Regions from separate parts of the Paenibacillus sp. 8b26 genome, predicted to be linked through region 1. Evidence: riboswitches for the same ligand, from Rfam matches in the RefSeq annotation. Region 1 holds a riboswitch; the other holds the start of a gene.
What was found. A riboswitch is a leader RNA that binds a small molecule or an ion and turns the genes downstream of it on or off. The one in region 1 is predicted to bind glycine.

Region 1 (4,024 bases):
TTTCTGGCACAAAATGTAATGAAATAACCAACCACAGGTTAATTTTCAGCGCAAAAAAAGCCGCCTGACCCCCTTAAAGGGATCAAGCGACTGGCTGGTCCAGCTCAAATTGTGCTCTCTTCGTTAGTTACGAAGCCGCTCCATAGGAGCCGGATTTGAACGTTCTTGGATCGTACCATTTGTAGCCCGCTGCCGGAGCAGCCCAAGGCTCAGGCTGCGGTTCCGTGGAAGCCGCAGGCTCCTCGAACGGCAGCAACTGTGTTGGCTGGTCCAGCGTCAGGCCCGCTACATCGGACAGCTTCGTATAGTCCTGCTTCCATGCGAGCCATTGGACCGTCTGTACCAGGAAGGTGGAATCGTCCACTTCCTTGAATCCATCGTACGTCTTCTTCGACTGTCCGTTTTCCTCACGTACATATTTCGGCGTGGCATCCTCAACTGGGGAAGAATCACCGATAAACGCTGCCTTGCCCTGACCTACCTTGGCTACAGCAGCATAAGGTCCTTCAGCACGCCCCCCGCCGTTATAGACACCCTGGTCCACGGCATTACCCCATTTTTTCGTGCCTGTAGGAATATAAGCGATTCCTTTCGCCTTGGTCGGGTCAATAATCGCCAGTGTAGAACCAGCATGCATTGCTATCGAACGTACACCCTTCGTAATGCCAAAGGATTGATCTGCCGCTACGATATCCGTAGCGTTCACGTCACCAAGTGCATTGTAGCGGAAACGAACGCCAAAGTTCGTCGCCAGCCAGTCGGAACTGGTTAATCCCTGCATAGCTGGTGATGCAGCTTCTTCTGTAGTCATCCCTTTGGCCGGATTGGAATAGGCTCCACGGCGGTAGCCGTTCATAACCTCAGAGGAATCCCAACGGTTTTTGTTCCGGTCAGCGTTATAGTGGTCAGAAATGAAGAAAATACTGCCTCCATTCTTCACATATTGCACCAGAGCAGCTTGCTCGGATGCCTTAAAGGCAACATTGGCTTCACCAATGATGAACACATCATATGGACGTAGCTTGTCGTACGTTATAGCCTGCTCGCCATAGGTAAAAGGAATGGAACGGTCCAACGGGTCCACGGTGAAACCAGCATTACGCAGTCCGCCCGCAAAATCGGAAAAGGCTCCATCAATAACCCAATCTGCTGCTCCGGCTGTCTGTGCGTGCGTATTATCGAACAGCACTTTTTTGCCTTTTCCATCCGGTAATGTCGTACCGGGTTGACCCGGGGTACCAGGATCAGGTTCGCCCGGATCACCAGGATTTCCAGGCTCGCTTCCGCTTACTAGCTCCACAGCGCTTGGGCTTTTCACGCCGCCAAAATTGTTATAGGCACCGAGCGCACCCGTCACGCGAATTTTACTGCCGATCAGCTCAGGATGGCCTGACAGCCCAAATGCTCCTCTATACGCGGATGTCAGTTGTACATTTAACAGATTAGACGTATTACGTTCACTCGCCTGATCCGCAATCAGTACGTTAAAATCGTTTGCAAACGGGGCAGAGAAATTAGCCGTTTTCGATCCGGTAGCATGTCCGACGACGTAGCCTTCTACCGTCACCGTACCTCCGCTGCTTTGACGCTGAAGCGCTTCCGCTACCGTCAACGAGCCCTCTGCCTTGACCTGGCCGAATGGAACGAAGAGTCCTACCAGCAGTGATACGATTGCCGCCAGATGCAGCATTCCTTTTAAGCGTGAACCTGTGAACCGGAAACCTTTTACCATACGTAAATGTCCCTCCCATTATTCCATAAATTAGCTTGTCCTCTATCAGATTAGCTATCAACCTTCTAATTCCTTCCTGTTTTCATCCATAATTATGTAAAATTTAATCTTTTTTATTGAGAAGGTACCTGATTCTGTAAAATCCCAACCTGTGATTGACACCGGGCATGGCATACATTACGCTTAGGAGGAAATGTTGAACGGTATACGCGAATGAAGATGACGGGAGAGTCTGTCCGGGAAGCACATCCCGGCGGCACCGAAGGAGCAAGACGCCAGCACCCGGCTGGCGGATAATCTCTCAGGTCCATGAATCGCCATCTGACGCAACTCTGGAGAGAGCGCAAGCCACCCAAGGGGTAAGGCGGTATACACCCGCACGAAACTCTCAGGTAACGAGGACAGAGATAAGGGAAATTTCCTTATCCTGTCCTTTTTTGTGCTTACATGCTGCGTCAGCATTAGAAACCGTCGCACCCGCGCAAGGCGCGGCAGCACCATATACTATGGTATTCAAACATACAGGGGGCCACACCATGCGTTTCAAAGATGTATTTTCCATTATTGGTCCGGCTATGACCGGACCCTCCAGCTCGCATACCGCAGGCGCAGTGCGGCTCGCACGTGTTGCCCGGCACTGGCTCGGTGCGCAACCTGACCGGGCCCGCCTGACGCTGTACGGCTCATTTGCCGATACGTACAAGGGACACGGCACAGACCTGGCACTCATCGCCGGATTGCTGAATTACGATACAGACGACCACCGGATTCCGGATGCGGAGCAATGTGCAGAGCAAGCCGGGATGGAAGTAGAGTTCGCTGTCAGCGGACTGCCCGCCCCCCATCCGAACACGGTCCGCTTCGAGCTATGGAAAGGTGAAGACCAGCGCACGCTGCTAGGCTCCTCCATCGGCGGCGGAAACATTCATGTCCAGCAGCTTAACGAGTTCCGGGTTAATCTGACCGGAGAGCTGCCTACGCTGGTGCTTCTTCACTCGGATAAGCCCGGAACATTGGGCGCGGTGACTTCGGCGCTGGGTGCAGCTGACATTAACATTGCCTACATGCATGTGGATCGCAAAGGCCGGGATGGCGAAGCACTCACTGCTATCGAAACCGATAGCCCCGCTCCGGCTGAATTAGTTGCCGAGCTGCGGGCTTTGCCTCATATGTATGAAATCAAAATGATTAATTTGAAAAAAGGAGCTGAATCCGATGCGGTTTAGCCATCTGCATGAATTAGGTGCCTTGTGCGCCGAGGAATCCACTACGATTGGTCGCCTGATGATCAAGGAACAGGTACAAGAGACGAACACACCGGAGGAAGAAATCTTCCGACAAATGGCTGATTATTATGAAGTCATGAAGGAAGCCGTTCATCGCGGGCAAACACAGGACACGGTATCCCGCAGCGGATTGACGGGCGGCGACGGCAAACGCTTGGCGGAATATTTGCGTGCTGGAGAAACCTGCTCTGGCGATGCCTCGGCACTCGCCATGGCGTATGCCCTCTCCGTGTCGGAGGTCAATGCGTCTATGGGGCGCATTGTCGCTACGCCCACCGCAGGCTCATGCGGGGTCATCCCCGGCGTGTTCATCAGCGCGCAGGAGCGATTCGGCTGGGATGACGAGCATATGGTGCGCGGACTGTTCGCCGCTGGAGCGATTGGCTACGTGATCGCCAACAATTCCTTCATCTCCGGTGCGGAGGGAGGCTGTCAGGCCGAGATTGGCTCAGCCATCGGGATGGCCGCAGGGGCCATGGTCGAGCTGCGTGGCGGTACGCCAGAGCAGGCCATCCATGCAGTAGGCCTCGCGCTCAAGAACACGCTCGGCCTGATTTGCGACCCCGTCGCCGGACTCGTGGAGATTCCGTGCATCGTGCGCAACGGGCTGGGAGCCGTGACCGCGCTTGCCGCCGCGGATATGGCTCTGGCGGGTGTGCGCAGCGCCATCCCGTCTGACGAAGTCATCGACGTGATGCTCGAAGTCGGCAGCGCGATGCCGTCCAAGCACCGCGAGACCGCCAAAGGCGGCCTGGCCCAAACGCCGACCGGCAAGCGTCTGACGGAGTCGCTTACGCGCAACATTCCAGCCAAGAAGGATAAGTCGTAGCTTCTAAGCGGTAACCCTCCTCCCGCATGTAAATCGGGAGACACTTCCATTTTATCAAAGAACGGTTTTTTTATGATTTTAGAAGGATTGTAGAAGCTTTTCTCACTGGTCACAATAGCGATTGGAACAACGGTCCGTTCGCGAAGCGTCCATCTGAGTGCCAACGAATATCCTTCT
Region 2 (4,024 bases), 2.1 Mb from region 1:
CGGGTGGCAGCGGCAGCCAATGAGCCTGCTTCTGCCAGCGCAGTCGCTCCATCATACATGCTGGCATTGGCTACAGCCATGCCTGTTAATTCGCATATATACGATTGAAATTCGAAGATGGCTTGCAACTCGCCCTGGCTTACCTCCGGCTGATAAGGAGTGTAGGCTGTATAAAATTCCGAGCGTGAAGTGATATGCTGGATGACGGACGGAATATGATGATCGTAAATCCCTGCGCCGAGAAAGCTGGCGTGCGTGTCTGTATTGGCATTTTGCCCGGCCAGTCCTGATAAGTGGCGGGTTAAGGCTCTTTCGTCTAACCGAGAAGACAGGGGCAGCTCCCCCTTATACCGGATCGCCTCAGGAATATCGCTGAATAAATCGTCGATGGACGATGCGCCGACCACGCGCAGCATTTCAGCTTGATCTTGCTCGGTCATGGGAAGATAACGATGCTGTTTCATTGGGTCTGGCTCCTTTCAACCAACAAGATCGTAAAAACGTAAAACGATTAACAAATGATTAATAAACGAGTGCCAACTGGGCAGCGGTTAGTAACGGATCACGATAGTTATAGTAAGACGAGCGTTTAAATCAGCGTGGACGTTTATAAAAGGGTGAGGCTACCACCTCGGCGCGCAGGCGCTTGCCACGAATCTCGACCTCCAGCGGCGTGGATAGGGAACTAAAACGACTGTCCACCAGAGCCAAACCCAGATTACGTTTTAAGGTGGGCGACTGGGTTCCAGTTGTGACCTCGCCAATTTGCTGCCCTTCCGCGAACACGGGGTAATGGGCACGCGGTATGCCACGGTCAAGCATTTCCAGCCCGATCAGCTTGCGCGGAATACCTTGTTCTTTCTGGCGTTGCAGAGCTGCTTTGCCGATAAAATCTCCCTTATTCAGCTTGACGAAGAAGCCTAAACCAGCTTCCAGCGGTGAAATCGTGGCGGACAGCTCCTGTCCGTACAGCGGCAGCCGCGCCTCGAAACGCAGTGTATCCCGGGCTCCAAGTCCGGCGGGAACCAGACCATACGGCTCACCGATGCGAAGCAATCCGTCCCACACTGCCGGTGCATTCGCAGCAGGCACATAAAATTCAAAGCCGTCTTCCCCTGTGTATCCGGTGCGGGAGACGAGCGCTTTTGCTCCGAACAATTGCACATCCTCGCTGAATCGGAAGGAGGCCAGCTTTGTAATGTCCGTGTCTGTCACGGCGGCGGCAATACGTGCAGCTTCAGGCCCTTGCAACGCCAGCAGTGCCACCGCATCTGATACGTTTTCCAGATGAACGGATGCAGGCGCATGGCGAAGCAGCCAATCCCAATCCTTATCGATGTTGGAGGCATTCACAACGAGCATGTAACGCTCCGGCCCTTTATAGTAGACAAGGAGGTCGTCTACTACACCTCCATCCGGGTAACACAGGAGCGAATATTGGGCCTGGCCCGGCTCCAATTGGCTGACATCGTTCGTCGTCACCTGTTGCAGAAATGTTTCGGCTTCCTGGCCCTCGACCAAGAATTCACCCATATGCGATACATCGAATAATCCTGCATGTTGCCGGACGGCCTCATGTTCCTTTTGAATGCCACTGAACTGTACAGGCAGCTCCCAGCCGCCAAAATCAATGCAACGAACCCCCGACAGCGTGCTGTAGGATGAATGCAGCGGCGTTTTTCGCAAGTTAGTCATTTTTCCACTCCTATCCGGTATGATCGGCTAAACAAAAAAGACAGGCCGAAAAAAACGTATGGACGGCAGTCCACACACTTTTTTTCAGCTCTGTCCTTGATACCTGAGAGTTACCCCGGTGTGTACCGGGTTTCCCCTTGGGTGATCCGCCTGTATGGCGAATGCTCTCCAGAGATGCGTCCGGCAGAGGTCCTTTTGCCTGAGAGATTCACCTGCGGTGCAGGTTTACTCCTTCGGCGCTGCCTCTGGATCAGCTATACGTCATCCGGCCCTGCCGGTTGGTTACAGCTTGATCCGACTCGCTTGCTGCCTTGTTTTACAGGTGGCAACAGTGATGCGAGTGTTGACAGTCTCTCCCTCCACGTTCATCCGCGTTTACAATTATTAGGTGTTTCCAAAAGCACTTGTTATAACCCATTAATACGCAAATTTATTCGAAATGTCAACAAAAATGTCATGAAAAACATTATTAAAAACATTTTATTCATAAATAAGGATATGTAAGCGTTTGTTATAATCTGTCGTATTTTTAGTTAGAAAGATATATGGAGTAATGTGAAATATTTTTGTTAGTATTATTGACATGATAGTTCTAGTTGTCATAATCTTAACCTGTCATAGACGGGTAGGCAAAACGATGTAATCCATATGAAAGCGAGGCGGAGCAGGATGAGTGAAGTGAAGCAGCAATTGTGGTACACGGAAGAACATGAATGGGTTCAGCGCACAGAGGATGGAACGGTACGAATCGGTATTACGGACTTTGCACAGCATCAACTGGGCGATATCGTTTTTGTGGAGCTGCCTGGGGAGGGAGCAACGATTGAGCAGGGGGCGGAGATTGGTACTATTGAATCGGTAAAGACAGTATCCGACCTGTTCGCTCCAGTAACGGGAACGGTGTTGAAGGTGAATGAAGCGCTGGAAGGTACGCCTGAGCTGGTCAACGAATCTCCTTACGAAAAAGGCTGGATGATCGAAGTGAAGATTGGGGAAGATCTGGAGGGGGCATTAAGCAAGCTGCTGTCTGCGGATCAGTACGAGCAGTTGACTGCCAATGAGTAATAATGGGGCAATGTAGATTGGATAATTGAATAAGGGCGGCGTTTGTCCGCTCGATTTTGTATAAAAATAGTCGCGATGAATTGGCATAGCGGCTATTTTTGCTGTCTTTTTTTGCAAGCGTAATTACGTGTTTTTCTCTTGTTTAGAGGATAGACCTCATACATAAATTGTACCGATGACAGGATGGTTTTTCGACTAAATACTCGTGTTACAGGCCATATTAAGAGGAATTATGCAGAATGATTTCGCGCCTGTTTATCTTAAATTTAAATGTTGTCATCAACGTTCATGACGAAAGTACGTTTTCATTTCGTTGAAGAAGATAGCGTTGTCATTTAGTATGAATTTTAAGAAAAGGTAGTGATGCTTTTTACCTATAAGGAGGATATGAATATGAGCACAGTGGACACAAAGTCCAGTTCAAACGGAGGAGCGCGCGTTGCCGTACAGCGTTTTGGCCGTTTTCTCAGTGGTATGGTTATGCCCAATATGGGGGCCTTTATCGCATGGGGATTGATCACGGCACTTTTTATTCCGACCGGATGGTTCCCAAATGAGGGGTTTGCACAACTGGTTGATCCGATGAAAAATTATTTGCTGCCGCTGCTAATCGGTTATACAGGTGGCACAATGATTCACGGACAGCGCGGAGGTGTGATCGGGGCCATTATGACGATGGGTGTCATTGTCGGGGCGGACATTCCGATGTTTCTCGGCGCGATGATAGCTGGTCCGCTGGCTGCATGGATATTGAAGAAATTCGACAAAGCGATTGACGGCAAAGTTAAATCAGGCTTTGAAATGCTGGTCAATAACTTCTCGGCAGGGATTATCGGGGCGATTTTAGCGTTGCTTGCCCATGTGGCAATCGGCCCGGTAGTACAAATCATCAGTCAAGTGTTGTCAGCAGGGGTACAGTTCCTCGTGAACGCAGGGCTTTTGCCGCTCGTCAACCTCATTATTGAGCCCGGAAAAGTATTGTTTTTAAACAACGCGCTGAACCACGGAGTATTGAGTCCGATTGCGCTGGAGGAAGCTTCAAGAACAGGCAAATCCGTTTTGTTCATGCTGGAATCCAACCCTGGACCGGGGCTCGGTATTTTGCTGGCCTACTGCCTGTTTGGTAAAGGTTCTGCGAAGTCGTCGGCTCCCGGTGCGGTCATCATTCACTTTTTCGGCGGGATTCATGAAATTTATTTCCCTTATATTTTGATGAAGCCGATTCTGATTCTTGCTGCTATAGCTGGGGGCGTAGTGGGAACGT

Region 2: it holds a riboswitch for glycine, as region 1 does, so the genes downstream of both, gcvT (glycine cleavage system aminomethyltransferase GcvT) here and sdaAB (L-serine ammonia-lyase, iron-sulfur-dependent subunit beta) in region 1, are expected to answer to the same signal.

What each region holds. Positions count from the first base shown of each region.
Region 1 covers NZ_CP192445.1:2,774,419-2,778,442, forward strand. Annotated here, with positions in the region: gene ACQ4MX_RS12750 (DUF6359 domain-containing protein) at 128-1,732, opposite strand; glycine riboswitch at 1,946-2,059, shown strand; gene sdaAB (L-serine ammonia-lyase, iron-sulfur-dependent subunit beta) at 2,269-2,958, shown strand; gene sdaAA (L-serine ammonia-lyase, iron-sulfur-dependent, subunit alpha) at 2,948-3,847, shown strand.
Region 2 covers NZ_CP192445.1:4,836,052-4,840,075, forward strand. Annotated here, with positions in the region: gene gcvPA (aminomethyl-transferring glycine dehydrogenase subunit GcvPA) at 1-464, opposite strand, end outside; gene gcvT (glycine cleavage system aminomethyltransferase GcvT) at 595-1,695, opposite strand; glycine riboswitch at 1,776-1,872, opposite strand; glycine riboswitch at 1,873-2,064, opposite strand; gene gcvH (glycine cleavage system protein GcvH) at 2,365-2,760, shown strand; gene ACQ4MX_RS22545 (PTS mannitol transporter subunit IICB) at 3,154-4,024, shown strand, end outside.